DNA from 4 places in the Roseibium sp. LAB1 genome. Region 3 is predicted to be linked to each of the others. Evidence: predicted binding sites of a transcription regulator. Region 3 holds the regulator's gene; each other region holds the start of a gene.

Evidence for each region. The regulator PhoB, encoded in region 3, activates phosphate uptake and scavenging genes when phosphate is short. The targets are predictions, from matches to a motif close to TGTCATNNANCTGTCAT.
Region 1: a site for PhoB is predicted at 2,207-2,223, ahead of phnC (phosphonate ABC transporter ATP-binding protein). Genes of this name have one in related genera too.
Region 2: a site for PhoB is predicted at 2,404-2,420, ahead of olsB (l-ornithine N(alpha)-acyltransferase). Genes of this name have one in related genera too.
Region 4: a site for PhoB is predicted at 2,041-2,057, ahead of ACYQ54_RS14200 (BtaA family protein). Genes of this name have one in related genera too.

Annotation. Positions count from the first base shown of each region.
Region 1 is NZ_BAAGIB010000007.1:14,655-18,838, forward strand. It holds gene phnE (phosphonate ABC transporter, permease protein PhnE) at 1-30, opposite strand, end outside; gene phnD (phosphonate ABC transporter substrate-binding protein) at 301-1,215, opposite strand; gene phnC (phosphonate ABC transporter ATP-binding protein) at 1,275-2,108, opposite strand; gene ACYQ54_RS26335 (DapH/DapD/GlmU-related protein) at 2,509-3,135, shown strand; gene ACYQ54_RS26340 (helix-turn-helix domain-containing protein) at 3,217-3,786, shown strand; gene ACYQ54_RS26345 (HD domain-containing protein) at 3,836-4,184, shown strand, end outside.
Region 2 is NZ_BAAGIB010000003.1:107,280-111,463, forward strand. It holds gene ACYQ54_RS18370 (ATP-binding protein) at 1-2,278, shown strand, start outside; gene olsB (l-ornithine N(alpha)-acyltransferase) at 2,569-3,510, shown strand; gene ACYQ54_RS18380 (transglycosylase domain-containing protein) at 3,778-4,184, shown strand, end outside.
Region 3 is NZ_BAAGIB010000002.1:815,615-819,798, reverse strand. It holds gene pstA (phosphate ABC transporter permease PstA) at 1-417, shown strand, start outside; gene pstB (phosphate ABC transporter ATP-binding protein PstB) at 429-1,226, shown strand; gene phoU (phosphate signaling complex protein PhoU) at 1,258-1,953, shown strand; gene phoB (phosphate regulon transcriptional regulator PhoB) at 2,034-2,735, shown strand; gene ACYQ54_RS13675 (GcrA family cell cycle regulator) at 2,977-3,513, opposite strand; gene ACYQ54_RS13670 (acetylornithine transaminase) at 3,954-4,184, shown strand, end outside.
Region 4 is NZ_BAAGIB010000002.1:930,670-934,853, forward strand. It holds gene ACYQ54_RS14195 (class I SAM-dependent methyltransferase) at 35-691, opposite strand; gene ACYQ54_RS14200 (BtaA family protein) at 724-1,986, opposite strand; gene ACYQ54_RS14205 (L,D-transpeptidase family protein) at 2,256-3,464, opposite strand; gene ACYQ54_RS14210 (dihydroorotase) at 3,728-4,184, opposite strand, start outside.

The sequences.
Region 1 (4,184 bases), on a different contig from region 3:
GATTTCCTGTTCGAGTGCGGCAACAGCCATTATGTGAGACCTCTACTTGATGCTCGGTTCATCTCGATGCTCAGTTCATCCGGAACGGATTGGCATTGCTGGATGAACCCGGTCGAAACATGTCTTTCCTGCGCAGGCAGGGATCCGGTGGTCACCGGGACCTGGCCAGTTCGACTGGTAGCCCGGTAAGCACTGGATTCCGGCCTTTCGCGTTACGTCAGGTGGAATGACACGTCCGGTCGCCGGAGTTCAGAAAAACGCGGACCGGAGACCGGCCCGCGCTGTTTTTCGAACGTCCGATTATTCGCTCTTTGCCTTGCGGGCAGCGACGATGGATTCGTAAGCTTCATGGGTGATCGGCTCAAAGCCGCGGGCTTCACCGGCCATGACACCGTAGGCGCATTCCTGGTCTTCCTTGACGAGGTTCGCCATCAGTTCGGTCATCTTCGCCTTGATGTCGTCCGGCAGTTTCTTGGACAGAACAACCGGGCCTTCCGGGATCACCGGCGAACGCCAGATTTCCTTGATCTCGGTCATGTCGACCAGACCGGCGTCGGTTGCCTTGCGCAGGGCACCGGAGTTGTAGCCGTCTTCCCATTCGCCAAGGCCGTCAGCCCAGGTCACGCCACCTGCGATGTCGCCGTTGAACACGGCAACGATTGTCTGCTCGTGACCGCCAGTGAAGACGACGTCGGAGAAATACTCGCCCGGCTTCATGGAGTAGCCGAGTTTCGGGATTTCGATGGACGGGATCAGGTAGCCGGAGGTGGAGTTCGGATCACCAAAGCCGAAGGTCTTGCCCTTCATGTCTTCAAGGGAGTTGATCTCGCTGTCGACGCGGGCAAAGCCGATGGAATAGTAGCCATAGCTGCCGTCGTTGTTGACCTTGACCAGAACCGGTTCAACGGCTTCCGGGTCGGTCAGGAAGACTTTCGCGTAGCCGGAAGCACCGAGCCAGGCCATGTCCAGGTTGCCACCGAGCAAGCCTTCGATAACGCCGTTGTAGTCTGCCGGAGCAAACAGTTTGGTCGGAACGCCGAGCAGTTCCTCGGTCTTTTCGCGCAGGCATTCGTTGGCACGCAGACGGTCGGAAGCGTTTTCGCCGCCGAGCAGGCCGATACGGAATTCCGTGATTTCCGCTGCACCGGCAACAGAAGCGTTCAGGGCAATCATGCTGACGGCAGCAAGCGCAGCAACTTTAGAAACGAGTTTCATTTGGGACACTCCCCGAGAGTTCTCAATTGTTGATGACGTTAAGCGGGTGCACAGCCGGATCAGACCGCTGCTGCCGCCGGGGTCATCGCACCGGCGGATTCTCTGGAACCGGACTTGCCGGCATCGATGGCGGTGGATGTCGCAGCCTCGTTGAAGCTTTCGTCCGCGCCGTAGATCTCGCGGGCGACAGATGTGGTCAGCGCTTCCGGTGCCCCGTCGAAGACGAGGAAACCGTCGCGCATGCCAATCACCCGGTCGCAATAGGTCCGGGCGGTGTCGAGCGTGTGCAGGTTGCAGATGACGATCTTGTTGTCGCGCTCGTGAATTTCGCGCAGCGCATCCATGACGATCTTGGCATTCATCGGATCGAGCGAGGCAATCGGCTCGTCCGCCAGGATCATGTGCGGGTCCTGCATCAGCGCGCGGGCGATGGCTACGCGCTGCTGCTGACCGCCGGACAGTTCCTCGGCACGCTTGGTTGCTTCCTGGGCGATGCCCAGCCTGTCGAGCGCACCAAGTGCGGAATTGACGTCGTCCGGGCTGAAGATGTTGAAGAGGCTCTTCAAGGTGCCGTGGCCATTGAGCCGGCCAAGCATCACGTTGGTAACCACATCCAGACGCGGAACCAGATTGAATTGCTGGAATACCATGGCGCAATCGCGCTGCCAGCGGCGCATCATGCCGCCCTTCAGGCCGAGAATGTCCCGGCTTTCGAACAGGATCTGGCCGGAGCTTGCGGGCGTCAGCCGGTTGATCATGCGCAGCAGGGTGGACTTGCCTGCGCCGGATCGGCCGATGATCCCGACCATTTGCGGTTTTTCGATATTAAAGCTTACTTTGTTGACCGCGGTCCGAGACCCGAAGGTCTTGGTGACTTCCTGAAATTGAATCACGCGTCAGCCCTGTCCGTTGTGTTCTTCGTGCTGCGCGACAAGAGCCACCGGACCGTTACAGAAAAATGACAGTCATTTGTCGGGAGGGCCAAAATTTTATGACATATCAATGACATCGAGGCCTGGACCGAGGACAGGACGACCATGGCCGGCAGGAATTCCGCAGCGCTCTCAGCGCTTTCCGTCACCCGTCGGCAAAGCTGCTGCCTGACAAATATTCCTTCGGAAATCGGCGCTCGGAAAAAGGTCGGCCCCCACCGATTGGCGTTTTCCCCGAAGTTGACGCATGCAAAAAAAGCCAAGTCAGTCATGCCAGTGTCATCAAAGCGTCACGACCGGCACGGGCAAGACGGCTACAAGCCGGTTCCACACCCCATTTTCTTCAACGCATGGAGACCCTATGTCCGCCCCGACCCAGAAGCCTTCCCTGACCGAAGCCCCGAACATACATCCTGAGGCAAAGGTACTGAACTGTGACCTCGGTATCTGGACCGAGGTTGGCGCTCGCACGGAAATGCGTGAAAGCAGCATGGGGGACTATTCCTATATCGTGCAGGAAGGCGATGTCGTGTGGTCGACCATCGGCAAGTTCTGTTCGATAGCCCGGCGCGTGCGCATCAACCCGGGCAACCACGCGACCTGGCGGGCCTCCCAGCACCACTTCACCTACCGTGCCGCTGCCTATGACCTCGGCGAGGACGACGCCGACTTCTTCCAGTGGCGCAAGGACGACTGGGTCACCATCGGTCATGACGTGTGGATCGGCCACAATGTCACGGTGCTTGCCGGCGTGACCATCGGCACCGGGGCCATTGTTGCGGCCGGGGCCGTCGTTTCAAAGGATGTCTCGCCTTACACCGTCGTAGGCGGCGTGGCCGCCCGGGAAATCAAACGACGCTTCACCGAACAGCAAGAACAGGCCCTGATCGATATTTCCTGGTGGGACTGGAGCCACGACCAGCTGAAGCAGCGCCTTCCCGATTTTCGCAAGTTGTCGATCGACGCGTTTATCGAGAAATACCGCTGATCCCGGCGAGTGCACGGCGGTTCGGCGCCGTGCTGCTGTTTCCTGCTGCACAAGGAGGCAAGGACGCGTTACACTTGGCACATGCAAACAGAAACCGCCGTTCTTGAAAGCAGTCTGGGCCCGTCGCTGCGGCGCTGGCGCGTGTTGAACCGGGTCAAGCAGGAGGCCCTGGCTATTGAACTCGGTGTCTCGCAGACGCGGATTTCACGCTGGGAAAGCGGCAAGACACAGCCGGATGACAGTGACAGGACGAAGATCACCCGCTTGCTGAGGGCGCGCCCGCAGAGCGCTGCCGACAAGGCCCTGCTCGATCTGGTGTCGCAGTCCTCTGTTCCCGTTCATCTGGTTTGCGACCTGACACACAGACTGTTGGCCATGTCCGGCCCTCGCGCAAAAGAGTGGCATGCCCCCGTAAGCGAGTTTCTCAACCGGCCCCTGTGGCGTTTTGCGTCCGAAGGCATCCGGGCAACAGAGAACAGGCTGACAGACTACGGCTGGTTCGAACCAGACGCCCCGGACATTGTCTACCGAACGGAACATGTAGACTTTCCGGAAATGACCATCCCGGAGAGCACCATCCGGATTTCGCGCCTGCCTCTGTCCGACGGGCGGTTCGCCCGCCTGGTCCGCGAAGAACAGGCTGCCGCATAATTTATGCAGCCGCTCGCACGGCATTGCTGTCAGCCCTAGTCTGGCGGCCATGACACAGAAAACCCCTCCCCTCGACCTTCCCGCGATCGATCCGGCCCGCCTGACCGGGCTGCTGGATTTCCTGCAGGCTGCCGAGCAGCTGAAGGACACGCTTCGATCGGGAACGACAACCGGTGGCAGACCGGAAAGCACGGCCGAACACAGCTGGCGGCTGGCCCTGATGGTTGTGCTTTTCCAGACCGAGCTCGCACATGTTGATGTTCTGAAACTCCTGAAGCTGACACTGGTGCATGATCTGGGCGAAGCCATTTCCGGAGATATCCCCGCGCCGCTCCAGAAACCCGGGGACGACCGGCAGGAGCGGGAAAGGCGGGACTTCCTGACCTTGTGCACGCCGC
Region 2 (4,184 bases), on a different contig from region 3:
CGAGGACGCCAGCTCTGATGACGGTCCTGACGTCGGGCCCGGCCGCCGGGCGACCGACCTTCCCGTTTCCGCTCCCGCCAAATCACTGCAGCATCTTGCCCTGGCCGGCATGATCATCGGCCTTGCCGCGGGCTTTATCATGATTTCCAGCGAAGGCCTGAACCGGTTTCTCGGCCTGGGTCTCACCTTTTTTGCCGGTGGACTGGCTGTCTGGCGGCTGTTTGCCGACGACATGCAGCGATCGGTGCAGGCGCTTCACGTGAAGGACGACAAGATCCGCCGTCTGATGGCACGCTGCGAGGAACTGGAAGACCGCGCCTGGGAGCTCGGCGAATCCGACGAACGTCATGCCAGCATTCTGGCAACACTCGGTGACGTCGTGGTCCGGCGCGATCAGGACGGCACAATCACCTATGTCAATTCGGCCGCCGACGATGTGTTCGGGGTTGGGCATGCCTTGCAGCCTGGCAGTACGCTGCACCTGCCGTTGCTTGAGGAGGTCGGCTTCGAGAGCGCGGTCACGCAGGCTCTGGACAAGACAACCCCGGGAATGGGCTTTCAGGATCTGCATATCGACACCGCGCAGGGCCCGCGCTGGTTCTCACGCATCGACATTCCGGTGCGCGACACCACCACGGACCGGCAGCTTGTGCAGACCGTTTTGCGCGACGTGACCGAACGGCGCCTGATAGAAGAAGAATTGCTGGCCGCCCGCCATTCGGCGGAGAGTTCCAACGAGGCAAAGTCCCGTTTCCTGGCAACCGTCAGCCACGAGATACGCACTCCGCTGAACGGCGTTCTCGGCATGGCCGCGCTCCTGCGCGACACCCGCCTGACAAAGGAACAGAGCGCCTATATCGAAGCGCTGGAAACTTCCGGTGAAACATTGCTGCTTCTGATCGACGAAGTGCTGGACTTTTCCAAGGTGGAAGCCGGCAAGCTCGACATTCAGGCAGCTCCGGTGCGGGTTGGCGCACTGGTGGAAAGCGTCGTCGAACTGCTTGCACCCAAGGCCCACGCCAAGTCGCTTGAAATCGGCGCGATGCTCGATCCGAACCTGCCGGAGGAGGTGACGCTGGACGCCACCCGTGTCCGCCAGATCCTTTACAATCTCATCGGTAACGGCATCAAGTTCACGGATGAAGGCGGCGTCGCAGTGGAACTGACCGGACGTCCCAATCCGGACGGAGGCGGTTTTCTCGATATCGATGTGCGCGACAGCGGCATCGGCTTTGACGAGCAGGAAGCCGAGCGGCTGTTCCAGGAATTCGAGCAGGTCGACCACGGCCCGGCGCGCAAGTTCGGCGGTACCGGCCTCGGTCTTGCCATTGCCCAGCGGCTGGCCGGCCTGATGGGCGGCGAAATCGCCGCGCAACCCGCCGGCGACGGTGGCGCGCTGTTCCGTGTATCCCTGCCGATCCCCGAATCCCTTGTTGCCGACACCGACCCGCGGCTGGCCAAGCTTGAAGGCCGCAGGATCGTGTTCGTCAGCACCAGCCAGATCGAATGCCCGCTGCTGGCCAGACGGCTGCGATATCACGCGGCCGACGTGAGCGTGCACGCTCCGGGCAGCGCGGACCTCGATTCCGCGCTGGCCGAAGCCGATCTGCTGGTGGTTGACAATGGCGCCCTGTCCGACAGTGGTGGCTGGCTGGCTTCGGCCCGCCTGACCGGGTGCAAGGCTCCTGCCGTGGTCATGATCGCGCCGCCCGAGCGCGAGCGCCTGGAACACCTGCGCGAAGCCGGTTATGCCGCCTATCTGATCCGCCCCGTGCGCATAGAGACCCTTGTTCAGATCTTTTCCGGCCTTCTGGACGACGACGGCATGGAACATGCCTGGGACGCGAGCGCGGAACCCGTCAGCAACGGTTTCCTGCCGAACCGCTACAAGGTTCCGGCCCGGCCACTGCGCCTGCTCGTGGCCGAGGACAACGACATCAACCGCCTTTTGAGCGAAGCCATGCTGCGCAAGCTCGGCCACGTGCCGGTGATGGTGATTGACGGCGAAAAGGCCGTGGAAGAAGCCGCCAGCGGCGCTTATGACGCGATCCTGATGGACCTGCACATGCCCGGTCTCGACGGGTTCCAGGCCATCCGCCAGATCCGCGCGGACGAACAGGCCGCCGGACGGGCCAATGTGCCGGTGCTGATCGTGACCGCGGATGTGATGAAGGATGCGCGGGACAAGGCCACTGAAGTCGGGGCCGCAGGCTATCTGACGAAGCCGCTTTCGGTGGAAGCGATTTCCGATGCGCTGGCTGAAATCAGCCGCACCTGACGAACCAGTCCATCCGGGTCGCAACAGCTTGAAGTGGCAACGCTTCCGCCGACGCTCGCAAAAATTCACAAAGCCGCAAGAGTGGGCTAAGCTCGTTCGTGGAAAACACGGCGCAAAAAACCAAGTGTCATCCAGCTGTCGGAATAGTATGTTCTACGGCAAGCTTGAAGCACACTGGCCAGGTTCGGACTTCCTGTTCCGGCGAAGGTAATTCGGCAGGTGAAACAGACGGCAAGCTGTGAATCCTGTAAAGTGCGCCATAAGGAATACACGAGGGTGGAATGTCCATAATGCGGCAAGGGCTTTTTTCTCCCAGGAAACTGGTCAGGAAATTCACACCGGCAGCGATGCGCCCGGACGCCAGCCTTCCAAACGCACAGCGCATCGGACCTGCTCTGCAGACACCGGTCAAGACCGGCGAAACGCTTGGCCGGATTGGCTCTCTGGAAGTGCGGATGGCCCGCAACTTCAAGGAAGTGAAGAAGGCGCAGCGCCTGCGCTATGACGTTTTCTACGAGGAAATGTCGGCGATTGCGGATGCCCATACGCTGGCCACGCGCCGCGATGCCGACCCCTTCGATGCCTATTGCGACCACCTGCTGGTGGTTGACCACGACTTGCTGAAGCGCAACAAGCTGGGCCGCCTGAAACCCGAAATCGTAGGTACCTACCGGATCCTGCGCCAGGAAATCGCCGATCAACATACCGGTTTCTATACCGCTGCCGAATACGACATCCAGTCGCTGATCGATGCCAATCCCGGCAAGCGCTTCATGGAGCTCGGCCGGTCCTGCGTTCTGAAGCCCTACCGCAACAAGAAGACCGTCGAGCTGCTGTGGCACGGCATCTGGTCTTATGTCCTGCGCCACAACATCGATGTCATGCTCGGCTGTGCCTCGATCGAAGGCACCAATCCGGATGCCGTCGCCGGCCAGCTCGCCTTCCTTCATCACCATGCCCGTGCCCCGGAAGAATGGCGCGTGCGCGCGGTGGAAGACAGATACGTCGAAATGAACCGCATGTCGGCCGAGGAACTCAATTCCAAGGAAGCCCTGCGGGCCCTGCCGCCGCTGGTGAAGGGCTATTTGCGCCTTGGCGCGTTCATCGGCGACGGGGCCGTGATCGATCACCAGTTCGGCACGACGGACGTGCTGATCATCATGCCGGTGTCCGAACTCAACACGCGCTACGTCAATTATTACGGCGCCGACGCAAGCCGCTATTCCAGCTAAGCGCCTGGTGTTTCTGGCATTCCCTGCACCACTGCGGCCGGAACCATGGACCCGGACTGCCCGCCTTCTTGCGTCCGGGTGACAGCGGTTTCAGACGCTTTGCCTGCCCGGCTCGGCACCTCCCTCATTTCCCCCCGCAAATCACGCAATTCCCCGTAGCCTTAACGCCCCCTTAAATCGCCGCAATTTAAGCTCATCTCCGGGGAAACCGGCACTTTGCCGGATAACGCCAACCTGGTTGGTACGGAGTTAGGGGACGAAGGATCAATGGCGCCTCGGGCGAAACGCCAGCCGCGTGTTGAACCGACATTCGGAAATTCAGGCAGCAGCCTGCTCGACCTGCGTTTAAGCCCGCAGGATCGTCCAGCCGCGCCTTCTTCCAAATCGTCCGGCAAGGGCAAGACCCGCAAGGCTCCGGCCAAGAAAAAGCCCGCTTCCTCCACGCGCAAGACAGCCAAGAAAGGCAATGGCGGCGGCAGCGGACGGGGTGGTGGCCGGTCCGGCGCCAAGCGACGCAAGACCAAGCGCAAGAACAGGTTTCAGGCGCCGACGGCATTCGGCCGCTTCCTCAAGCGTGGCTTTTACTGGAGCATGGTGCTCGGCATCTGGGGCACCATCGCGGTTGTCTGCCTGGTCGGCTATTACGCCGCCTTTCTGCCGCCGACCTCCGAATG
Region 3 (4,184 bases):
ACGATCATCATCTCCACGCGCGCCTCGCTGAAGGCGGTTCCGCCGAGCATCCGCGATGCGGCCCTCGGGATCGGCGCCTCCAAGATGCAGTCGATTTTCCACCACGTGCTGCCGCTGGCCATGCCGGGCATTCTGACCGGAACGATCATCGGTCTGGCGCAGGCCCTCGGGGAAACAGCTCCGCTGCTGCTGATCGGGATGGTCGGCTTCATCGCCTCGAACTTCCCCGATGGCGTGGCTGCCGGTTTCTTTTCTCCGAACTCGGCCATGCCGGCCCAGATCTACGAATGGGCGAAACGCGCCGATCCGGCATTCTATGAGCGCGCATGGGGCGGGATCATCGTGCTGCTGGTCTTCCTCATGACCATGAACATTATCGCGATCATCCTGCGCCGCAGGTTTGAGCGCCGCTGGTAAGGATTGCTCCGATGAACGAGATGCCGAATTTTGAACAGGCGAAAACCATGACCGAAAGCAAAATTTCCGCGAACAAGGTGCAGGTCTATTATGGCGATACCCACGCCATCAAGGACGTGGACATTGAAATCCAGCCGCGCTCCGTAACGGCCTTCATCGGCCCGTCCGGATGTGGCAAGTCGACCTTCCTGCGCACGCTCAATCGCATGAACGACACCATCGACATCTGCCGTGTCGAAGGCTCGATCAAGATCGATGGCGAGAATATCTACGATCCCAAGGTCGATCCGGTGCAGCTGCGCGCAAAGGTCGGCATGGTGTTCCAGAAGCCGAACCCGTTTCCGAAGTCGATCTACGACAACATCGCCTACGGTCCGCGGATCCACGGCCTGTCCCGCAGCAAGGCCGAGCTGGATGAAATCGTAGCGTCCAGCCTGCAGAAGGCCGGCCTTTGGGAAGAAGTGAAAAACCGTCTGGACGAGCCGGGCACCGGCATGTCGGGCGGACAGCAGCAGCGTCTTTGCATCGCCCGTGCGATTGCCGTGAGCCCGGAAGTGATCCTGATGGACGAACCGTGCTCGGCGCTTGACCCCATCGCGACGGCGAAGGTGGAAGAGCTGATCGACGAACTGCGTGAAAACTTCACCATCGTGATCGTGACCCACTCGATGCAGCAGGCTGCCCGTGTGTCTCAGCGTACCGCGTTCTTCCACCTTGGTGTTCTGGTGGAGGAAGGTCTGACGGAGGACATCTTTACCAACCCGAAGGACAAGCGTACGCAGGACTACATTACGGGCCGCTTTGGCTAAGCATTTTTTAGGTTTCTGAAGGGGACACAGGATGTCTGAACATACAGTCACGGCTTACGATGACGAACTGACGGCCATGGCCGGCAAGGTCGCAGAAATGGGCGGTATTGCCGAGAAAGCTTTCGCCGATGCGGTCTCTGCGCTGGTGTCGCAGGATCTGGAGCTTGCCAAGGCGACGATCAAGGGCGACGTCCGTCTGGACAGTCTTTACAACGAACTTGAAGTGAAGCTGATCGAGCTGATCGTCCGCCGCCAGCCGATGGGGCAGGACCTGCGCGAAATCACCGCTGCCACGCGCATTGCCAACGACCTGGAACGTGTCGGCGATCTTGCCAAGAACGTGGCAAAGCGGGTGATCGCCATCGACAGCGACCTGCAGAACAAGAAGCTCGCGATCGGTGTCGAACACATGACCGAGCTGGCATTGTCCCAGCTCAAGCAGGTCCTGGATGCCTACGCCCGCAAGGATGCGGAAGCCGCGCGCAGGGTTCAGGAAGCCGATGCCGAGGTCGATGCGATCTATACGTCCATCTTCCGCGAACTCCTGACCTACATGATGGAAGATCCGCGCGTCATCACCCAGTGCGTCCACCTGCTGTTCTGCGCCAAGAACATCGAGCGCATCGGCGACCACGCGACCAACATCGCCGAGAACGTCTATTACATGGTCACTGGCGAACGTCTGCCGGAAGACCGGGCAAAGGTAGACGAAACAGGCGCGGTCTGACCGCTCACGTTCGACGGATTTGCAAAAAAGTCTAAACGGCCGGCGCTCGGGCGCCGGTTGCGGTAATTGGAGCGAGATGTATGCCGAAGGTGCTCATCGTTGAAGACGAAGAACCGCTCAGCCTTCTTTTGAGATACAATTTGGAAGCGGAAGGGTACTCGGTCGAGTCCTGTGTCCGGGGTGACGAGGCGGAAATCCGCCTGCGGGAAAGCCTGCCGGATCTGTTGTTGCTCGACTGGATGCTGCCGGGCCTGTCCGGAATTGAACTGTGTCGCCGTCTCAGGGCGCGCGAGGATACCGAACGCCTGCCGGTCATCATGCTGACGGCGCGCGGCGAGGAAGCGGAGCGTATCCGTGGCCTGTCGACCGGTGCCGATGATTATGTGGTCAAGCCTTTCTCGGTGCCCGAACTGATGGCCCGTGTGCGCGCCATCCTGCGGCGGGCGAGCCCGGAAGTGGTGTCCACCATGCTGCGATCCGGGGATATCGAACTGGATCGCGAAACCCACCGGGTTCGCCGCAGCGCCAAGGAAATCCACCTGGGGCCGACCGAATTCCGCCTTCTGGAGTTCCTGATGACGTCGCCCGGCCGTGTCTTTTCCCGCGAGCAACTGCTCGATGGGGTCTGGGGCCATGACGTCTATGTGGACGAACGCACTGTCGACGTGCACGTCGGCCGGTTGCGCAAGGCTTTGAACAAGGGCAAGGCGAAGGACCCGATCCGTACCGTTCGCGGCGCCGGTTATGCTTTCAACGACCAGTTCACTTCAGCAACCGCCTGAGCACCTAATGCGGAATAAGCAATAAGGAGCCCGCTTTCGAGCGGGCTTTTTGCGCTTCAGGATGTTTGCCTTTTGGCGAGCCGACGGTGCGTTAGAGAATTGACCAAGAGCCTTGTCATCTCAGGATGAGATCCGGCATTGATGCCGCTGGAAGGGCTGTGCAACCCTCCGTGTGAAAGCCTAAACAAAAAAACCCGCCAGAACGGCGGGCTTTTCATGAGCTGGGTTTGCCTGGAGGCTATCAGCCTGCCTGGGCCATCGTCTTGCGATCGCGTCGACGGTCGGCGACCGGCTGATAGGCAATCTTGCAGTGATGGACACAATAGGGGACGCCGGCGTCGGACTGGCGGCCGCAGAAATAGAAGTCGTCGGTTGCCGGATCGCCAATCGGCCATTTGCAGGTCCGCTCGGTCAGCGTCAGGATTGTGGCCCGTTGCGAGATCGGCACCAGTTCGGCAATCGGTTCCACGCGCGGCTTGGCTTCCACCACAGGCGCCGGCGAAATGTCGGCTTTCAGGGCCGTTGCGCCAATTGACTGAGGATGAGACGTGACAGGTTTCTTCGGCGCGGCACCCGTCGCAGGCGCGGCCGAGCGCGGCCGGCGAGGCTTCGCGCTTGACGAAGTGGACTTGGCACGGCCGGACAAACCAAGACGGTGCACCTTGCCGATCACGGCGTTACGGGTGACGCCACCCAGTTCGCCTGCAATCTGGCTCGCGCTCAAGCCGTCGCCCCAAAGCTTTTTGAGAAGCTCAACCCGTTCGTTTGTCCAACTCATCGCCGCACCCTTTAGTTCGACCGACCTGCGGCCATTAACCCCGTGTTAAGCATGCACATGCACGCCTAATGCTGGCAGATCTAGTGCCTCTTGTTGATTTGCCTCACGAGATCTCGTGTCTGATTGCTGAGAGGTTACAATAACGTTAATTTGTCAGGCAACCGCCGGACCCAAACCAGTTGGGGATGAAACGACTTTTCCCCAATTATGGCGAGGTCATTGAGAATTTTACGAAATCTGCCTTCCGTGACATCTGAAATGTGTTGTGCGGCATTTCCATTGACAGCGCATGGTACCGGCAGTGTATAAGAAAGCCGCTACGTGCCGCCTCATCGGGGCGGCACGTTGCGTTTTGGCCCTTCGGCATCTTTTCAAGGTGACGGCCCGGCGTCGAGGCGACGCTGGGACAGCAAGGGCGTTTAAGGGAGACAAACGAGGTTATGTCCGCGACTGCACTATTCGGAAATTACGCAAGATCGAACCTGTCTTTCGATCATGGGGAAGGTGTCTGGCTGGTAACGACTGACGGCCGACGATTCCTCGATTGCGGTTCCGGCATCGCGGTCAACGCACTCGGTCATGCCCATCCGCATCTGGTCAAGGCATTGCAGGATCAGGCCGCCAAGCTATGGCATACGTCCAACCTGCACCAGATCCCCGATGGCGAGCGG
Region 4 (4,184 bases), 120 kb from region 3:
AGGTTTTGCAGCGGCGTTGGTTCACCTCTTTCGGTCATTGCGATTTCGTGATCACCGCATAGTCCGAATAGCCGCCGTAAAGGCGATGAAACACGGTCTCCCCTCCTATGCCGGCAGCCAAGCCTTTCAGCTCTTTTTCCAGATCCGGCCGTGGAGACACGTGGAAGGATTTGAGCCAGGCGAAAAGCAGGCGCTTGAACCAGCCAGGCAAACGTTCCTGCTGACCGAAGTCGACCACATGAACACGTCCGTCTGGCGTCAGCCGGGCAGCACCTGCCGCCAGCGCTTCGCGCCAGATCGGGATCATGGACAGCGTATAGGAATAAAAGACGCGGTCGAAAGCCGGAACGCCCAGTCCTTCCGTTGCCGCCGGGTTTGCGGCATCGCCTTCCACAAGCGTTATCCGGTCCGTCAGGCCTGCCTTGTCGATGTTCTTCTGCGCGGTCTCCAGCATGTTCCGGGAAATGTCGAGACCAAAGAAGCGTACGTCCGGATAGGCTTTTGCGGCCGCAACGAGGTTCCGGCCCGTGCCGCAGCCAAGTTCCAGCACAACACCGCCGCGCGGTGGCTGGAGGTCACGGATCAGCCTGTCGCGGCCGAGCAGATAGAACTTGCGGGTCAGATCGTAAAAATGGCGCTGATGGCGGTAGACGGCATCCATCAGCCGGGCCGTTTCGACAGCTTGGGTCATGACGCTGTTGTTCCGTAGACTGGAGGGCCAGCTTAGCCGTTGAACACGTAAAGATGGAAGCCACCATAGATTGAGGAGCGGTCCTGACGACCAAGCTGCAGGCTCTCCTCTTCCTCATAGGTCCAGCGATCGAGGATCCGGTCGGAAACACGGCCCGGCAGAAGTGTCGGTTCGGCAGCCGTGCGGAAGATCACCCGGGCGCCCGGACGCGCGGTGCGCGTAATCTCGGTCCAGAGCGCGTTGAGCTGATGATCGGTCATCCAGTCCTGTGCGTCCAGCAGGACATAGGCGTCGAGTGTATCGTCCGCCACGGTCTGCAGGTGCTCGGTGAAATTGCGGTTCAGCACCCGCACCCGGCCGGCGCGCTGGCGGATTTCCTCGAAATGCTCCCGCTTCAGATACGGCGGCAAAGGCCCTGCAGGACCGGTGCTTTCCTGATTGCCTGGAGCGTAGCCGCGACCGAAGGCCTGCCAGGCAAAATAATTGTCCTGCATGGAGAAGTCGCAGGCGAGCTTTTCAAGCCGCTGACGCAGCACCGCGGACATGTCGCCTTCGGCACTGGCGGACACCAGCGCATCATATTGCGCGGGCGGAATGCCGAGGCCATAGAGTGACATCTTCTTCGAGGTTGCCCAGCGCACCAGTCGCTTGTCGAACAGCGGCGCCAGCGCTGTGTCGAAGAAAGTGCGCTGCTCTTCCAGCGACTTGGTCTTGACCATGTACTTCGGGTCGATGCCATAAAGCCTTGCGATCAGGTGACCGGCACCGATGCAATATCCCAAGAGGCCATGGTGATAGAGATCGCGCGAGAACAACGTGATCCGCTTGCGTCCCCAGTTGGCCAGATCCCGGCCTTCCCAGTAGGCAACCGTTTCAGGATCGAGCTGGTCCTTCAGGAAACGCTGATAGGCGGCGACATTGGCCTTTTCGTCCGCCTCGCCAAAGAACCTGTAGAAGATCTCGTAATTGGGAAAATGCTTGGCCGCCGCCAGCTTCAACCGGCCCAGCGCAACATGCGCGCGATTGAGGTCCACAGCGGTGATTTCGGCCGGGTTTGCCGTCAAATAGGACATGACATTGCAGCCACCCGACGCGATCGTGATCATTCTGGAGTCCGGCGTCAGGCGCAGAGCCTTCATGTCGACATCCGGATCTTCCCAGATCTGCGGATAGACAAGGCCCTTGAAGGCGAATGTGAACAGGCGCTCTAGAAAACCGTCCTTGGAGGTTGCTTCAGAACGGTGAACCGCATTCTTGAGACGTTTCTTCGATGCGGTGAGCGTGCTTTGCGCCATGTCTTTCTCCCGGGTCACCTGCGCCAATAAACTGCCTTCCGATACGTGACAGACGCGACAGTTTGGTGACGTTGCGAAGATTTGAGCGGTTGTCCGGATAATCAAACTGCCGTGGACCGGGCTCGACCCTCTCAACCTGGCCCCCAATCCCGGATCCCTGGATCTTCGCTTCGCTGAGTCCGGCGGGCCCCGACAGAGGAACGTCAAACGAAAAAGCCCCCGCCGAAGCGGGGGCTGTGTTTCCGTCCAGGGCGTTGGGTGGCCTGGACTTAGCGGGTGATCACCACGAAATCGGTGCCAAGGCCCGTGTTGCGGGTGAAGTTGCGGTCCGTGACCGTCAGGGACGAACCCGGCGTCAGCATCCTGGACACCTCAAGCGCAACCTTTTTCGGCATTTCGATCCGGTCAAGAACGTCCATTGCCGCTCCGCCGCGCTCGCCTTCTGCGGAAACCGCGATCCATTCGACCGAAGACGCGCCGGGTTTGAAATCCATCGCGGTGAAGACGTGTGTTCCGATTTCCTGATCGATATCCTTGATCGTGACAGGTGCGGAATAGACATCGCGGAACTTGCGGCGGATCCGCAGCGTCGCATTCTGTGGCTCTTCATAGCCGGCATCCGCATGGATACGGGCTTCAAGAGCATCGGTCAGCTGACCGGTCACCGGCAGTTCGGACCCTTCCTGGTAAAGACTGATCGCTGCACGGGTCTTGCGGCCCATGACACCGTCCTCCGGACCGGCGTTGAAGCCCATCTGGTTGAGCAGTTGTTGCAGCACCTGAACACGGCCTGGCGCTTTCTGCGGCGTGATGATCATCCGAAGAGGTTGATCGAAATAAGGGTTTTCCGGCTGTGTTGCCGGCAGGTTCGCCTGCAAGGGTGCATCCTGAATGGCACCGCGCAAGGCCGGGTCAGCCGCAATGTTTTCGTCTGACAGGCTGGCGACTTCGGTTTCGGGCACATAGGGCTGCGGCAGCACGGCATGATGCACGCCGAGCGGATTTGCATCTCCCCTGGTCACGACAACATGCATTCCGCGCTCGGTCATGCTGTAGAGCGACTGCGCAAACGCCTTGGGAAGACGAATGCAACCGTGAGAGGCCGGGTATCCCGGCAACCTGCCGACATGCAAGGCAATGCCCGACCATGTCAGGCGTTGCATGAACGGCATCGGCGCATTGTCGTAAATATTGGAAAAATGCTTGCGCTTCTTTTCCAGAATGGAAAACACGCCGGTCGGCGTGCCGTGGCCTCGCTTTCCAGAAGAAATCGAGGAGACCTCGATCAGATCCAGACCGCGATAGACCTTGATTTTCTGCTCGTCCAGCGACACCAGCATATGCAACGGCGGTTCACCCGCCGTGTCCGTTTCCGGAGCGACATCGCGTGCAAAAGCAGCCGACATGGCGGCGAACGAAATTACTGCGGCACCTGTCAGGCTGAGCAGCGACCGTGCGCGCCTGCCTCGGTTATTCATTTCAAATGACAACATCCCTGAGCTCCCCAACGCAAAAACCCATAAAGCTCGATTCAAAGGCTAACAAAGACACGTATAGATCGGGTTAGGAAACACGGTTACTTATTGGTTTCCTTCGACCTTTCAGCCGCAACGTCGCACATTACCCAGCTCGCGGCTGTTATTCACATCACATTTTGTACAATTAGCAGCGGCAACGTGAACCGGGCCTGAACAGGCAGTCAGCCCCTTCACGCCGCAGGTTCTCGCAATTTCGGCTTGCCTCAGACCTTCAGGCCGTCCTGAAACCGGACGGCTTCGCCGCGCGACGGGGTCGACAACTCGCCGTCCCACATGACCCGCTGTCCGCGCACAACAGTGCCGACCGGCCAGCCGATGACGTCCTTGCCGTCATAGGGCGTCCACCCGCATTTGGAGGCAATCCATTCGTTGCGGATCGTTTCCGTGCGCTTCATGTCCACCACGGTGAAGTCGGCATCGTAGCCAACGGCAATCCGGCCCTTGCGCGCTGTCTGGAAGAGGCGGGCCGGGCCTGCGCTTGTCATGTCGACGAAGCGCGCCAGGCTGAGACGGCCGGCATTGACGTGATCAAGCATGATCGGCACCAGCGTCTGCACGCCGGTCATGCCGGACGGCGAAGCCGGATAGGGCTTTTGTTTTTCTTCCAGCAGATGCGGGGCATGATCGGACCCGAAAATGTCGAGGATACCCTGCTCCAGT